2 regions of the Salinivibrio sp. ML323 genome follow, and region 1 is predicted to be linked to the other one. Evidence: predicted binding sites of a transcription regulator. Region 1 holds the regulator's gene; the other holds the start of a gene.

Region 1 (8,209 bases):
ACGCTTCGCGATCGGCATCGCCAACGCGGCGCGCCCAGTGCAAGACCAACGGTGGGATCCAATCCATCCGACATAATGAGGCGGTTAACTCAAAAGGCTGCAGTAGCTCGGCCATCGAATATTTGTTGTAACCTTGTTGACTAAACGCTTCGGCCGCTCCCCCGGTGGTCACCACAAAGCGGCAGGTTTTACCGGCCAACGCATCCCCGCCTTGCCCATGTGCAAACCCTTTCCCGAGCACCACATCTATCCACTCTTTCAACAGCGCCGGACAGGAATACATTTGCAGTGGATGCTGAAAGACCAACACATCGGCGTCAGTGACCAACGCGCGCTCATGATGGACGTCCACCACAAAATCCGGGTAGGCGGCGTAAATATCGTGCACGCTGACATGGGCCAGCGGCGTAATGGCCTCAATTAAACGACGATTGGCAACGGATTCATCGGGGTCGGGGTGAGCAAAAATCACCAGTACCTTGGGAAGAGAGGGGCTTTCAGCCTTATCTCGGGGCATAGGCTTCCTTGTCTTATGATTATGGTCAGAACGCAATCTGTTCATTTATTCCGTGTTTTTAACTTTAACACACAAACATGCCCCGTCTGTGTCTGACCAGTGGGATGACGCGGTAGAATTTGGCAATCCCGGTATCAAGCTGGTATAACGACCGCGCGACAATGCGCACCCATCAACCCGAGACAGACTGAGAAATCATGATTCGCTTCTCCGATATTCAACTGCTTCGAGGGGGTAAGCCCCTGCTTGACCACACTTCTGCCACTATCTCACCGGGCGACAAAGTCGGTCTGGTGGGCAAAAATGGCTGTGGCAAATCGAGCTTGTTTGCCTTGCTGCGCCATCAATTATCGTTGGATGCCGGCCATTGTGACTACCCGAGTCAGTGGCAGGTAGCATGGGTGGCGCAAGAAACCCCCGCGCTCGACAAAAGCGCGCTCGAGTACGTGATTGATGGCGACAGCGAATACCGCGCGCTACAGCAAGCCCTACGCGACGCCGAAGCCCGTGATGACGGTAACGCGGTGGCGATGTTACACGATAAATTGGATGCCATTGGTGGTTATACCATTGAAGCGCGTGCGGCCAGCTTATTAGATGGTTTGGGCTTTAGCCAACCACAAATCCACTGGTCACTCACCCAGTTCTCAGGTGGCTGGCGAATGCGGCTGAACTTAGCACAAGCGCTATTATGTCGCTCTGATCTATTGTTGCTCGATGAACCCACTAACCACCTAGATCTCGATGCGGTCATGTGGCTAGAAAAATGGCTACAGCAATATCCAGGTACCTTGGTGTTGATCTCTCACGACCGGGATTTCTTGGATCCTGTTGTCAATCGCATCATTCACATCGAGCATCAACAGCTCAATGAATACACGGGTAATTATTCCGACTTTGAGCAAATGCGCGCGCAAAAATTGGCGCAGCAACAGGCGCAGTACGAAAAGCAACAAAAGCAAATTGCCCACATGCAATCGTATATCGATCGCTTTCGTTACAAAGCCACCAAGGCCCGCCAAGCGCAAAGCCGGATCAAAGCCCTTGAGCGGATGGAGAAGGTATTGCCCGCGCAATACGATAACCCGTTTAGTTTTACCTTCTTCACGCCGGATGCCTTACCCACCCCCATTTTAATGATGGACAAAGTGGCGGCGGGTTATGATAAGACACCTATTATTGAAAACATTCGCCTTAACCTGGTGCCGGGGGCGCGCATTGGCTTGCTGGGGCGCAATGGGGCGGGTAAGTCGACCCTGATTAAACTCCTCGCGGGCAGCTTACCCGCCATGGCCGGTGAATTAACCTATTCACAAGGGGTGAAAATTGGCTACTTTGCCCAACACCAACTCGATACGTTGCGCATCGACGATACGCCACTTCAGCACCTAAACCGGTTAGCCCCCACCACCGCTGAGCAAACCTTACGTGATTTTCTCGGCCGGTTTGGCTTTCAAAGCGACAAGGCGCTCGAGCCCATCGGGCCCTTCTCTGGAGGCGAAAAAGCCCGCTTGGTGCTCGCCTTATTGGTATGGCAAAAACCGAACTTACTGTTACTCGATGAGCCAACCAACCATCTGGACTTGGATATGCGCCAAGCGCTGACACTCGCCTTACAGTCTTACGAGGGCGCGATGGTGATTGTCAGTCACGATCGCTTCTTGCTGCGCGCCACCACCGATGACTTGTATTTGGTCGACAATGGCGCAGTGCTACCCTTTGATGGAGACTTGAACGATTATCACCGTTGGCTGACCGATCAACAGCGCGCCGATCGTGCCGAGAGCAAAAAACAAGCGGCCGCGGAGAAAACGGCGCCGCAACAAACACAGGTGGATCGTAAAGCGCAAAAACGCCGCGATGCCGAGTTACGTAAGCAAACCGCGCCTTTGCGGAAAAAAATTGACAATCTAGACACACAGATAGAACAACTCTCTGCCATTATCTCTGACGCAGAAAATCAGTTGGCGGACCCCGAGATTTACCACAGTGATAATAAGGCGCGGCTCACGGCGCAATTGCAACGTCAAGCGGATGCTAAATCGACGCTCGAAGAGGTGGAACAAGAATGGATGGAGCGACAAGAAGAGCTGGAAGCCCTGGAGGCGACATTCAATCAGGACTAACCCCTGGGATGGCGAATCCCGCCGACCTGTGGCAGTTTTGTTTACATCATTATGGCAAGCCCGAGGTAAAGCAAGCTTGCCTCAGGCTGCAAGACGAGCACCAAGGCAACGTAAATCTTGCCTTGTTACTCGCCTGGATTGAACAACACGGCTATGGGCTTGCGCCCGAGAGCCTCACACAACTGAAGCATGCGTTAAGCCGCTCTGAGCATTTGCTTATTGCCTATCGTCACCTTCGGCGAGAGTTGAAGCCGCGGGTCGGCAGTGGGCAGTACAAAAAAATGCTCAACTTTGAGCTCAGTTTAGAAAAATTCCAACAGCAAGATTTAGTCGATGCCCTCAATCGTCAAACCTGGCTCACGGACACCGCCTCTCCTCTCGCCTACTATTGCCGTCAGCTGTCACCATCAGCACGCAACCTATATACATCACTGAAGGTGACGCCCGCCGAGGAAGAGGGAAGCAACCATGATGACACCGTTTAAACCCATTCCCAGCGCGCGGAACGCGCACTTACAAACCTTGTTGCCTCGCTTTTTGCGTCGAGCCCCGCTTTTCACCCCTCGCTGGCAGCAATTTGATCTGCCTGATGGCGATTTTGTCGATCTGGCATGGACACATCAGCCGCAGCCTGGACAGCCGATTGTTGTTTTATTCCATGGCTTAGCAGGCAGTTTCGACAGCCCGTATGCCAACGGCTTGCTCGCGGCCTTCCAACGCCAAGGTTGGTGCGGCGTGGTGATGCACTTTCGCAGCTGCAGTGGCCGCCTTAATCGTGCCGCGCGAACCTATCACTCGGGAGAAACCCAGGACGCGCGTGCCTTCTTCACCCATTTGCGTCAAACCTATCCAAAGAGTCAAATTGGCGCAGTCGGGGTCTCTTTGGGGGGGAACATGCTGGTGCGTTACCTGGCGGACTATCACGATGATCCCATCGTGGCCTGTGGTTGCGCCGTGTCGCCGCCACTTGACCTTGCCGCTTGCTCGATGCGTATCCAACAAGGCTTTTCCCGTATTTATCAAGCCTATTTGTTGCGATCGATGCGCCAAACCCTAGCGGAAAAACTCACACGTCATCAGCAAGTGGGCCGATGGCACGCGGGGGAGCGCCCGACGATAAAAACCCTGTTCGAGTTTGACCAAACCGTGACTGCCCCGCTTCATGGCTTTGACGATGCGCACCATTATTATCACGCCTGTAGCGGCCTTTCCGTGCTTAATACCATTAAGACACCGTTGGCCATCATTCATGCCAAAGACGATCCTTTTATGACCGACGCGGTGATCCCAACCTCCCCATTACCCGCGAACATTGATTATCAACTCACTGAGCATGGCGGCCATGTTGGCTTTGTCGCCGGTAGTTGGCGCCAACCTCAGTTTTGGCTTGAGCAAGCGGTGCCTGGCTGGCTCGCCGCTTATTTGCCGCATGAGTCACTGAGTAAGTCGGCGCGTTAGCACCGTCAAAGGAAGCAAAGAGAACCACTGCATTGACTGGTATGATCGGGTAAAATGCGAGCCAATTCACAACATTCACATCAGGCATCCGAGGATGCCATCCTGAGATCAATAAAAGGTGATGTAGTATGATGGTTCCATGGCAGTCGATTCCTGACGAGACGCTGACAGCGTTAATCGAGCACTTTGTGTTACGGGAAGGAACCGATTATGGTGAGCAAGAAGTCAGCTTTGCACAAAAAGTGGATGATGTTCGCCAACAATTGCAATCCGGGGACGCCGTGATTGTATATTCCGAGTTGCACGAGACAGTGGATATTCGTCGTAAAACAGCACTCGGCTCTTAGCATCGCAGTACACGCCGTATCGCGATACAAATTCAGACTGAATGACAGGGCGCGTCATGTCGGCTAAACATCCTATTATTGCGGTCACCGGCTCATCAGGAGCCGGTACCACCACCACCTCGGAAGCCTTCCGAAAGATGTTCCAGATGATGAACATCAAAGCGGCCTGGCTAGAAGGGGATAGCTTTCATCGCTTTACCCGTCCTGAAATGGACGTCGAGATCCGTAAAGCACGTGAACAAGGCAAACATATCAGCTACTTTGGCCCCACGGCCAACGATTTCCCGCGGCTAGAGCAGTTTTTCCGTGAGTATGGTGAGCAAGGCACCGGGAAATATCGCCGCTATTTACATACCTTTGATGAAGCGGTGCCCTATAACCAAATGCCTGGCACCTTCACGCCATGGCAAGACTTAGCCGACAATACCAATGTATTGTTTTACGAGGGACTGCACGGCGGAGTGGTCGATGGTGATGTCAATGTTGCACAGCATGTCGATCTCTTGATTGGAATGGTGCCGATCGTCAACCTAGAGTGGATTCAAAAATTTGTCCGCGATACGCGCGATAGAGGCCACTCTCGTGAGGCGGTGACCGACTCGATTGTGCGCTCAATGGATGATTACCTGCACTACATCACCCCGCAGTTTTCTCGTACCCATATCAACTTTCAACGCGTGCCGACGGTAGATACCTCAAACCCATTAAATGCCAAAGGGATCCCGTCTTTGGATGAAAGTTTTGTGGTGATCCGCTTTCGTGGAATGAAAAACGTCGACTTCCCTTATCTGTTGCAAATGATCACTGGGTCGTTTATGTCACGGCATAACACCTTAGTGGTACCGGGAGGAAAAATGGGCTTTGCGATGGAATTGATCATCCGTCCATTGATCCAACAATTGATAGAAAAAGGCAAGATTGGCTAAGGCGTAGCGCATCCATGATGTATTACTTCTCAAGCCGTGATCTTAGCCACGTTTTTGCCAGATTTTTAGGCGGTTGGCCTAGATCAAAATCAAGAAATCACCAACAAAAAAAGATACACTCTTGTTAACATACAGTGAGCTTGTAGCCCGCGTTCAGACTTCGTATTCTGTGCAATGATCTGATGGGTTACCCCTCAGACAAAGATAGGACGTTGTTGCCGGGCAACACATGCAGAGGAAATAAGTTATATGGTTCCAGGAAAACCTCAAACAGACCCTACACTCGAGTGGTTCCTTTCACATTGTCATATTCATAAGTATCCGTCTAAAAGCACGCTTATCCATGCAGGTGAGAAGGCGGAGACCTTGTATTACATCGTGAAAGGGTCTGTGGCCGTACTGATCAAAGATGAAGAAGGCAAGGAAATGATCCTGTCTTACCTTAACCAAGGTGACTTCATTGGTGAGCTCGGACTTTTCGAAGAAGACCAGGAGCGCACTGCTTGGGTGCGCGCTAAATCACCGTGTGAAGTGGCAGAAATTTCGTTTAAGAAGTTCCGCCAGCTCATTCAAGTGAATCCTGACATCTTAATGCGCCTGTCTTCACAAATGGCGCGTCGTTTGCAGGTAACGAGCCAAAAGGTCGGGGATCTCGCCTTCCTGGACGTCACAGGCCGCATCGCGCAAACCTTGTTGAACTTGGCTAAACAGCCGGATGCCATGACTCACCCTGATGGTATGCAAATTAAGATCACCCGTCAGGAAATTGGCCAAATCGTCGGCTGTTCGCGTGAAACCGTGGGACGTATCCTCAAAATGCTGGAAGAGCAAAACCTCATTTCCGCACACGGTAAAACCATCGTGGTATACGGCACACGCTAATTGCGCCGCTCTCTGTATCACCAACCGACGCCCTGGCGTCGGTTTTTTTATCTCCGCTTTCTGGCAAGCGTCTGGATAACTTCTACACTCAAAACGATATGGTTAACATAAAACTAACAAGGTATCGTTTATGAAAAAACTCATGGTTTCTCTCACCGCCTTGGCGCTCTCTGTGTTTTCAGCCCATGCCGTGTCCAATACCACAATTGTGCACCCCGAGCCACGCGCTGGGTCGGCGCTTGATCTCTATGCCATTGAGCTGATTGAGTTTCTTGCCGAAAAATCAGGAGAGCCTGTCACCTTGCAAGCTTTTGACGGCCAAATTGGCTCTCAGTCTCGTAAGGTGGAAATGCTCAAGCAAGGCAAGCTCACTATCGACTGGCTGGGTGCCGACCGCACGCTGGAATCTGAACTGATCCCCATTCGCTATCCCGTGTTTCGTGGTCTACTCGGCCATCGCCTGTTTATTACCAACCAAGCCACGGAGCCCCAACTCGCTCAGATAAGTAGCGCGGGTGATTTGCAGTCTCTTACTATGATTCAGGGACAGGGCTGGGCCGACGTCAAGGTGCTCAACTCAGCGGGATTTCGCGTACGCGAAATATCGAGCTTTGAAAATATTTTCAAAGTGGTTGATACAGGTCGTGCTGATCTCTTCCCGCGTGCCTTGATTGAGCCTTTTAGTGAATTAGCCGAGCGGCCACAATACGGTAATCTGTTAGTTGACCCGCATCTGATGCTGATCTATCGCTTCCCGATGTTCCTGTTTGTGTCTCCGCAACATGCTGACGTCGCCGACATGTTGAATGGTGCTTTTGAAGCGGCATACCAAGACGGATCATTTATTGAGTTTTTCAACAACGCTCCGCTGGTCAAAGAAACGTTTGAAAAAGCCAACATTGGTGAACGCACCGTGATCCGGGTCGATAACCCGCATTTAAGCAACGAAACACAAGCCATTCCAGACACGTATTGGCTCGATATCGAGGCTCAATAGACGATAAAAAAGGGAGCATAGCATACGCTCCCTTTTCCCTATGATGTCGATTAAGCGATGTGTGGCGCACTAATGGGTGCTTTCAAAGATTTTGTCTGCCGAGGCAGCCACAAAACCTTGGTAAAGCTCACCATTGGGCAGAACATAACGCTTAGCAAACTCATAAAAACCACCCGGGATGGTTTGCGTGTCATCAGAAAAAGCAACTGGCACGCGATCTGCCATGGTGGAGGATTGCTCCAGATACACCGACGCGTCACCTTTGACTTCCCCGCCTGACTCGTTAATCGCAAAGCCATTGTCGCGCAATCGGTTATTCACCGAGAGGCAATCATCATGCGCATTCAGCTGATTCACACTCACGGTAAAATGGTTGGCACCATAACCGTGTGCCGCCACCCAAGACGCATATTCACTCTCTTCGGCAAGTGTTTGATAGGTTGCCCAGTCAATGTCCCACAAGCGACCCTGATGGAGAAAGTCACTGCCTGTGAGTGACGACGCATCAACTTGTGCCACCAGCTTCTCAACAATCGCCTGAAGCGCGGGCGAGCATTGCTCGACCATCAACTCACTGATAAAGACTTTTGGCATCAGAGGATCGGGGTGCTCAAAATGGCAGGCGTTGAGCTTTTTCGCTTCAAAGGTATAGTCCCCTTTTTGCTGATAGCCTAACGCCAGGAAAGGGCGCGCCAATACCTCAAGCCCAACCTTGGGCAACCCAAATGTCCGCAAAGCAATATGATCATTGATCAAAGGCTGCCCTTCTTCTAACAAGGCATGCACCTTGTGTGCCGATGGGCACAGGCGGTTGATGTAGTCCTGCCACAGTTTGTCGAATAACGCTTGGCCACTGTCCATGTTGCTCTCCTTAGTCCTGTTGAGTCGGTATACCGGGGGCGAACGTATCGGGCAGCACTACCTGCTCGCCCTCCATGGAGGCCATGGGATAAGCA
Region 2 (8,209 bases), on a different contig from region 1:
AAGTGATGTCTTACCTGCTCACTTCTTGGCTGCGCTCGCGCTGAAAAAAGTGCCAGACGCAGCGCCTACCTATGCGCATTCGAGCTATTTACTTAATAAAGCAACGGGCTTGTTCAACACCCAAATAAAGTGTCGGCTGCGCGACACTTATTCTTATTTGTTATGTGCTTAGTTCGCAGCAGGCTGAATGCCATATTTCTGCGTGATGTTTTTGTATATAAACTCAGCATTGTAGCTCAATACATTTTCGGGCTTTTCTTTGAAGCAAACTATTGTATTTGACGAACTAGGCTTAGAGATATTGTAGGTTTGACCACCATAGGTTGTGGTTGTCGCGTTACCGTAAGCATAGTTGCCTGATCCATAAACATTTGCAGTGGTATTTGATGTTGTTGGGGTAGTATATGTGCTGTTTGATGTATAACTATTAGCATCAATAACAGCGAAATACTTATATCCACTTTGCAATGTCAATTCTGCGCTTCGCAATAGCGTAAAATCTGATGCTCTTTCTCTGCTTGTATATCCATTGCCCCTGAAAGTGACTTTAAATACATTTTCGTCTAACTGCGTTTCTGAGTAACCACCAGAAAACCCGCTGCTTTGATAAGTGGTTGCACATCCTTGTAGAAAGGCTACCACCAAAATCAATATTGATAGATGCTTCATAATTTCTCCTTTGGGCACATAACGCCTCAAGAAGAGGCGCGCGCTTTTTGCGCGTCCTTCTTCCTTGATTTGTTAGGCTTGGCTTTTCGATATAGCTGCAATACTGCCAGCCTCTTTATTTCAGATTCAATTCCAGACCAGCCAAGATAGTAATTGCCACCATTAGAGTAGGATTTATAAGCCAGTAAGTTATCGCTGGATACTTTTTCTACTGACAAGGCAGGATTTTTACACGATAGAATAATTACTGAGTCCCTTGGTCCTGGCCTTAGATTCCAAAATCTACTGCTTGGAAGAAATGACATTGCTACCCCATTAATAGGGGCGCCCATTTTAAGGTAGTTATCAAGTGCGCCTTCAATTTTACTAAGGCCGTATGCTACCTCTTTGGTTGTTGCGTCGGGGGAATATCCAGAGAGAGGATTTTTGTTGTTTATTTCAGTGACTAATATGCAAGCGCCTTTGCTGCGAAAGACTAAACACGGTAATTGCTTGATATAAAATACCGTGCCCCGATTTCTTCTCTTTTCAGCATACTCTTTTGCAGATTCTAGAGTAGTGTGCATGCAGCCATTTGCATACTGAGTTACCCACGTACTATGCCAAGCATTCCTGCCGGTATGCACATAATAGAGTAGTCCTCTAGAAATACCTTCGAGAGGGCTACTCTCAAGTAAATGGATAGATGCTTGCACAAGTTCCATAGTAGAGCCTAACATTGTATTAATGCGCATGCGCGATTTCCCAAAATCGTTATACGCGGCTTTTCTTATCTAAATCACTGTTATGAATAACATTTTGAGCCTTTAGGGTCTGTCTCTTTTCCGAGAAAGTGTGCATGCCGCCTATCATGGTTGAAGCGTTCACATTATCCCGAAACAGTACCACCTAACCCATAACGCGTTACCACGCAGGAGCGTGGGAACGAGGTGATAGGCTCGGCAACACCCACGCTACCGCCCTCTGGTTGGCGGCGTCCAAAAGGCCTTACAGGGCGATTTTTTGCGGGCTAGGTTATCAGATGCTGGGCAGTGTGTTTAGGCAAAGGCGTCTAAAATGTTGGCGCGGTCAGGGTTTGGGAGTTTGTGGAGGGGATAAACGCAAAAAAGCCGCTGACTGAGCAGCGGCTTTTTTATATGTGGCGGAGAGATAGGGATTTGAACCCTAGAAGGGCTATTAACCCTTGCCGGTTTTCAAGACCGGTGCTTTCAACCACTCAGCCATCTCTCCGGAACGCGGCGTATATTATTGGGTTCGCTGTGGCTTGTAAACCCTTTATTTACCGCCTCTTGTCTGTTCGCTCAAGCTGTGATCAGCTTGGCGAATATGTTAGCAAAAGGCGATTAGCTTGCCGCCAATCGCCCTGCTTTTACTGAGATACTTTAACCGAGTCTCGTTACCGCGCAATGTTTATAGCGCGATAAAAATACCCGCCAGTGCGGCACTCATAAGGTTGGCAAAGGTGGCGGCAATCACTGCGCGCACGCCTAAGCTTGCCACATCTTTGCGACGCTCGGGCACCATGGCACCAATCGAGCCAAGTTGAATGGCAATCGAGCCGATATTGGCAAAGCCACACAAGGCAAAGGTCACAATGACTTGGCTTTGCACCGACAAGTTCGCTTTGATATCGGCAAAGGATAAGAAGGCGACAAACTCATTAAGCGCAATCTTCTGTCCCAAGAGGTTGCCGACATCAAACACTTCATGCACGGGTACACCGGTAAGCAGCGCCAGGGGTGAGAACAGGTAACCAAACAACATTTCTAGGCTTAAGCCGTCAATGTCGACCAGCTCCCCTAAACTACTCAGCCCGGCGTTTAGCATCGCAATCACACTGATAAAGGCCACCAGCATGGTGCCGACCGCAACCGCGACTTTCATGCCGTTCATCGCACCGCTAGCCAATGCATCAATCGCGTTTGCTTGGTCGCTATCGCTGATCTCAACCTGGCTTTGCTCGGCCGGTGTTTCGGTCTCTGGGACGATGATTTTGGCCATCAATAGCCCACCCGGTGCCGCCATAAAGCTCGCCGCAATCAGGTATTTTAAATCTACACCCATCGCGGCATAACCGCCAAGCACACTACCGGCCACCGAGGCCATACCGCCGACCATCACCGCAAATAGCTCTGAGCGAGTCATTTTGCTAAGAAAAGGGCGAACCACCAAAGGAGATTCGCCCTGAGAAAGAAAGATGTTACTGGTGGCTACCAGCGATTCAGCTCGACTGGTGCCGAGTAATCGCTGTATGCCCCCGCCGAGCAATTTAATAACCCACTGCATAATGCCGAGATGATAAAGGAGAGAAATCAGCGCACTGATAAAAATGATTAACGGCAAAACTTTAACAGCGAAGATAAATCCATCATTGGCCAGCGGACCAAATACAAATTCGATGCCTTCGTTGGCGAACGATAACAACTTAGCCGCGCCATTACTCATAGTCCCAAGCATGGCTTGACCAAAGGGAATATAGAGCACCAGGGCAGCAAACCCAGCTTGCAAGCCAAACGCGCCGAACACGGTACGCCAATTGATAGCTTTACGGTTAGTGGAAAATGCGCACGCGCACAGAACCAGAGCGACGAGACCTGCCGCACTATAGAGGAGTTGCATAAATAGATTACCTTGCCGTGTTGTATTGCACTTGCGGTACGGATGAGTACGACACGCTGCCGGGGAGGCAAGAGGTTCCATCATGCGTTACATCGTACCGCGGGTTCGGTGAAGGTGGGCCCTACCTTGGACGCTTTTTCTTCAGCCGCGAATCGCGACACAGCCACTCTTTGCCTATCACTGAGCAAAGAGCGCATGTTGGGCGAGCATTCTATTGTGATTGGAGTCTCATTTCCAGCAGAATTTGATCTTAGATCACACTTATTCAGCCCTGATTGCACCCTGCTAAGATCTTTTCCGGCGCTGTCTGCTCTCTCAGACAATGGTCGGATATTTATCGCTTTATATTTATGTCAGGTTAGCGGTGTTGGTCATTCGCACCCAGCGTGACGCCTATGCTGAATAAATATGGCAAGACTGGTTGACACGTTTAACTCATATGCTATTCATGGGTAGCTATTGACAAAAACACTGAAGGCAAAACGATAAAAATCGGCCTTACGCGTAAAATATAAAAGCAATAGCGTTAAATCATAAAATTAAGCAAACACAACAACGCAATTATTATAAAGGAAACAACCATGCAAACCGTCTCTTCGCACCAGACAGCGCCCAGCTTGTCGGTGATGCAACGCCTACGCGCTTTAGGGCCAGGGATAATGATGGCCGCGGCGGCAGTAGGCGGATCTCACCTTGTTGCGTCTACCAAGGCCGGTGCTATTTATGGCTGGCAGCTCGCAGCATTGATCCTGCTCGTTAACTTATTTAAATACCCCTTTTTTCGAGCAGGCGTACAATATACCGCAGGCACTGGCGAAACGCTGGTAGAAGGCTATGCGCGCTTAGGCCGCCCTTACYTGTGGCTGTTTGTTGCACTGAGTGCCGTGTCTGGTGTTATTAACACCGCGGCCTTGACCTTATTTAGCGCCAGCTTATTAAGCTATTTTGTGCCGTTTGATCTGTCACTAACGGTGTTGTCGACCATTATTGTGATCACTTGCCTGGTGATATTAATTGCTGGCCACTACAAGGCATTGGATCTGCTTGCTAAAGTAATCATGGCAACGCTAACTTGCGCCACTTTGGTCGCGGTTACAGTTGCGGTCGGTAACCCAGTCGCGGTCGAGCCTAGTTTTAATGCGCCGTCGATTTGGTCGGTAGCAGCGATTGGCTTTATCGTGGTCACCATGGGTTGGATGCCCGCCCCGATTGAAATTTCTAGTATTACGTCGGTGTGGCTCAAGCGCAAAGCGCAATCTGAGCCAATCAATGCCCAAGCGGCGCTGTTTGATTTTAACGTCGGCTACATTGGCACCGCGCTATTGGCGATTGTGTTCTTATCACTGGGTGCCCTGCTTCTGCACGGCAGCGGGGTTGAACTGAAACAATCCGGTATTGGCTTTTCTCATCAATTGGTGAGTTTGTATGCCGCCACCATTGGCGAGTGGTCACGTTATTTGATTGCGGTGGTCGCCTTTTTCTGTATCTTCGGCAGCACCATCACGGTAATCGATGGCTATGCGCGGGTGGTGTCCGAATCGCAACGGTTATTACGCGAGCAAACAGAAGCAGAAACAAAACCCGCAGTTACACAAGGCTGGATGGTACTGATCGCTGTGTTGGCACTGGCTATCGTAGCATTTTGGACTGGGGCGCTGCTGACCATGCTTGATTTTGCCATGGTCGCGGCATTTGTCACCACGCCCTTTTTCGCGCTATTGAACTATATTTTGGTGACCAAGCACCGTTTACCACCCGAAGTGACCATGAGCAAGGCGATGCGCGCATTGGCAATCACCGGGCTGGTCTATTTATTTGGTTTCTTGGCCGTGTTCGTCTGGTGGAAGTGGTTGATGTAACAAACTTTACCTTGTTCGCGCTTTAAGGGCTGGGTTAACATCCCTTTACAACTTCACCATCGGTGTTAGGCGCGGATAAGGTATTATTAACCCTATAAAAGCCAGTCGTGGTTTAGATTAAGGACGTGGGCAGCTTGAAAAAGTGAACGACTGCCCGCATAACTGTCGTATATAAAAATGGATTGTTAACCCAACCGGGAGAACGTTATGAACGATCGTATCGTTTCGCACAGCCAGTCACAGCAGAGTGCGTTATCTACAAACAAGGTGCTACGTAACACGTATGCACTGCTATCGATGACACTGATCACCAGTGCTATCGCGGCCTTTATCGCTATCGCTGTCGGCATCGGCCCAATGATGTCGCTAGGTATGACCCTAGGTGCGTTGGCGATCGTGTTCTTTGTGCTACCACGCACCATGAACTCTTCTGCCGGTATTGTGTGGACATTCGTCTTCACCGGCTTGCTGGGTGCCTCACTCGGCCCAACCCTGACTTACTACCTGAGCCTTTCTAGCGGCCCAGGCATTGTGATGCAGGCGCTTGCCACCACAGGGATGGTGTTCCTAGGCCTATCGGCGTATGCCATTACCTCTAAGAAAGACTTCTCTTTCATGGGTGGTTTCTTGGTTGCCGGTGTGATTGCTCTATTAGTGGCAATGGTCGCGAATATTTTCTTGCAGATCCCAGCGTTGAGCCTGGCAATTAGCACCATCGCGGTACTGATTTTCTCAGCCTTTATTCTGTATGACACCAGCAACATCATTAATGGCGGCGAGACCAACTACATCCGCGCCACAGTGTCGCTATATTTGAACATCTTCAACATCTTCGTTCACATGCTAAGCATTCTTGGCTTTATGAACGACGACTAAACCCTAGGGACTTGTCAGTAACAAACACAAAGAGCCGGCACGCGCCGGCTTTTTTGTCGTTAAATGGCGCACCCACTCAGTGCGGCGCGCAGCACGAAGTCGCGGTTGAACGCCAGTTGCACTCGCCCTCCCTGCTCGCTATGCTTTGCAGCTTTAATAACAACGATAACGTCCGATCAGATGACGAACAAAGGTAAGACTATGCTGGTGTATGAAGGTGAAACCATTGAGACGGATGCGCAAGGGTATTTAAAAAATGTGGACGATTGGCACGAAGCCCTGGTGCCGCTGCTTGCCGAACAAGAAAACATTGCGCTGACCGAGGCACACTGGGAAGTGATTCACTTTGTCCGCCATTTTTATCAAGAGTACAACACTTCACCAGCGGTGCGTTTGTTGGTTAAGTCGATGGAAAAAGAATACGGCCCAGAAAAAGGCAACAGCAAGTACTTGTTTAAGCTGTTCCCGAAAGGCCCAGCCAAACAGGCCACCAAGCTGGCAGGCTTACCCAAGCCCGCTAAATGCCTCTAGTGATCGAGGCCGACAAGTCCCGAGGCCGATAAATCAAGCGCCGCCACACCCTCGCGGCGCATGTAACGATTGGCACTAGGCTCTATGTTATTGAGACCTATTATTGAGACCTGTTATTAAGACGCTATAAGATGGCGAACCCATCAACGGCGCGCCATTCCGCTCCTTCTTTGTCAACCTGATCGACGCCTGCTGTCGGTGGCCCTTTATCTAACCACGTCATTAACGCGTCCACTGACTCCTCGCGGCCACAGGCCAATACCTCAACGCGACCATCCGGCAGATTTTTCGCGTATCCGGTCAATGAAAGCTTTAACGCTTCATGGGCGGTGTGATAACGAAAGCCAACCCCCTGAACGTGACCTGTGACATAGGCTTTGACACATTTTTGAGACATCTGTCACCTCTGCTATATTCCCATTGCAAAACGACACCTGTATAACGCTACATGAGACAAGTCGTTTGACAGGATGGCGTCATGAAAGAAGTTGCGTTTCGATGGATTGATAAATACTTTATCCACCTTCGGCTACAAGAAAAATTTTACCTTATCTTTTTCCTCCCCTTGCTCGCAATGGTTGTGATTGCGCTTACCTTGGATGCTGCTTCGGATACCCGTGTGGCACACAAAATGGAAGCGGAAGGTCAAGCCATTCAAGCCATGGTTGAAAAATACGACCTCCCGAAAGGCGAGGTGCAAACCTTACTCAATAACCAGCAAACCGGTTTTACCTTTAATGGCAATGAGCTTGCCTACCAAGTCGACGGCTCGCTGTTTAGCCATATGAGCGCCACCGATTGGAGCCTGCTCCTTGGTATGGTGCTGGTGATTGCGGTGCTGATTTACTACATCATGACCTTTATTGGCGGTGCGATGTACACCATGAACCAAGCTTTATTAAAGCTAGCAGATGGTGAGCTAAGTTACCGGATGAACTTTATCCCTGTTCGTGATGAGTTTAGCCAAATTGCCGTTACTATCGATAAAGTGCTCGAGCGCGAGCAAAACTTGGTGAAGGCGATCCAGGAAAGCGCGGAAATGATGGATGGTCTGTCCTCCAGTCTGCAACAGCGGAGCGATGAAAGTGAAGCCTTGGGTGAGAGTCAGCGCCAGTATCTTGATTCACTGGCCAGTGCCACCGAAGAAATGGCCGGCTCGATTCGCGAAGTAGCCAGCCATGCCACGGACACCTCGACCCAAACGCAAGAGGCCACCGAGGCTGCAAACCAGGGACGTCAGCAAGTTCAACAAACCATGAGCGCGATTAACGGCCTTGCCGCTGAAATTGCCCAAGCGGCGGATAAAGTCAGCGAGCTGAGCAAAAACGCCGAGCAAATTGGTACCGTGGTAACCACCATCAATGGCATCAGTGAACAAACCAACTTGTTGGCCCTTAACGCCGCAATTGAAGCGGCACGTGCCGGTGAGCAAGGCCGCGGCTTTGCCGTGGTGGCCGATGAAGTACGCACACTGGCCAGTCGCACCCAAGAGTCCACGGTAGATATTCAGTCGATGATTGAGTCACTGCAAACGCATACCGCGGAGCTGCGCCGGGTGATGGAAGGCACAGTTGAAAATGCGTCGTCCAGTGAAGCGGCGGTGCAAGAGATTGATACGGAGATCAGCCAAATCGCTGAGCGCAGTGGCACCATTG

The links. Region 1 encodes CRP, which controls carbon source genes, mostly activating them, when cyclic AMP is high. Its sites were predicted from a motif close to TGTGANNNNNNTCACA; they were not measured.
Region 2: BZG13_RS08605 (NupC/NupG family nucleoside CNT transporter) is a predicted target of CRP. The motif match lies at 3,504-3,519, and genes of this name have one in related genera.

What each region holds. Positions count from the first base shown of each region.
Region 1 covers NZ_MUES01000006.1:10,551-18,759, forward strand. The annotation lists gene kefG (glutathione-regulated potassium-efflux system ancillary protein KefG) at 1-517, opposite strand, end outside; gene BZG13_RS05845 (ABC transporter ATP-binding protein) at 715-2,643, shown strand; gene BZG13_RS05850 (TIGR02444 family protein) at 2,652-3,128, shown strand; gene BZG13_RS05855 (hydrolase) at 3,112-4,101, shown strand; gene BZG13_RS05860 (YheU family protein) at 4,230-4,448, shown strand; gene BZG13_RS05865 (phosphoribulokinase) at 4,505-5,374, shown strand; gene crp (cAMP-activated global transcriptional regulator CRP) at 5,624-6,256, shown strand; gene BZG13_RS05875 (hypothetical protein) at 6,387-7,253, shown strand; gene BZG13_RS05880 (DUF1338 domain-containing protein) at 7,323-8,114, opposite strand; gene astD (succinylglutamate-semialdehyde dehydrogenase) at 8,125-8,209, opposite strand, start outside.
Region 2 covers NZ_MUES01000010.1:56,005-64,213, reverse strand. The annotation lists gene BZG13_RS08620 (CC0125/CC1285 family lipoprotein) at 169-669, opposite strand; gene BZG13_RS08615 (hypothetical protein) at 696-1,403, opposite strand; tRNA gene BZG13_RS08610 (tRNA-Ser) at 1,809-1,899, opposite strand; gene BZG13_RS08605 (NupC/NupG family nucleoside CNT transporter) at 2,080-3,288, opposite strand; gene BZG13_RS08600 (NRAMP family divalent metal transporter) at 3,870-5,147, shown strand; gene BZG13_RS08595 (Bax inhibitor-1/YccA family protein) at 5,355-6,023, shown strand; gene BZG13_RS08590 (TusE/DsrC/DsvC family sulfur relay protein) at 6,225-6,554, shown strand; gene yccX (acylphosphatase) at 6,679-6,951, opposite strand; gene BZG13_RS08580 (methyl-accepting chemotaxis protein) at 7,033-8,209, shown strand, end outside.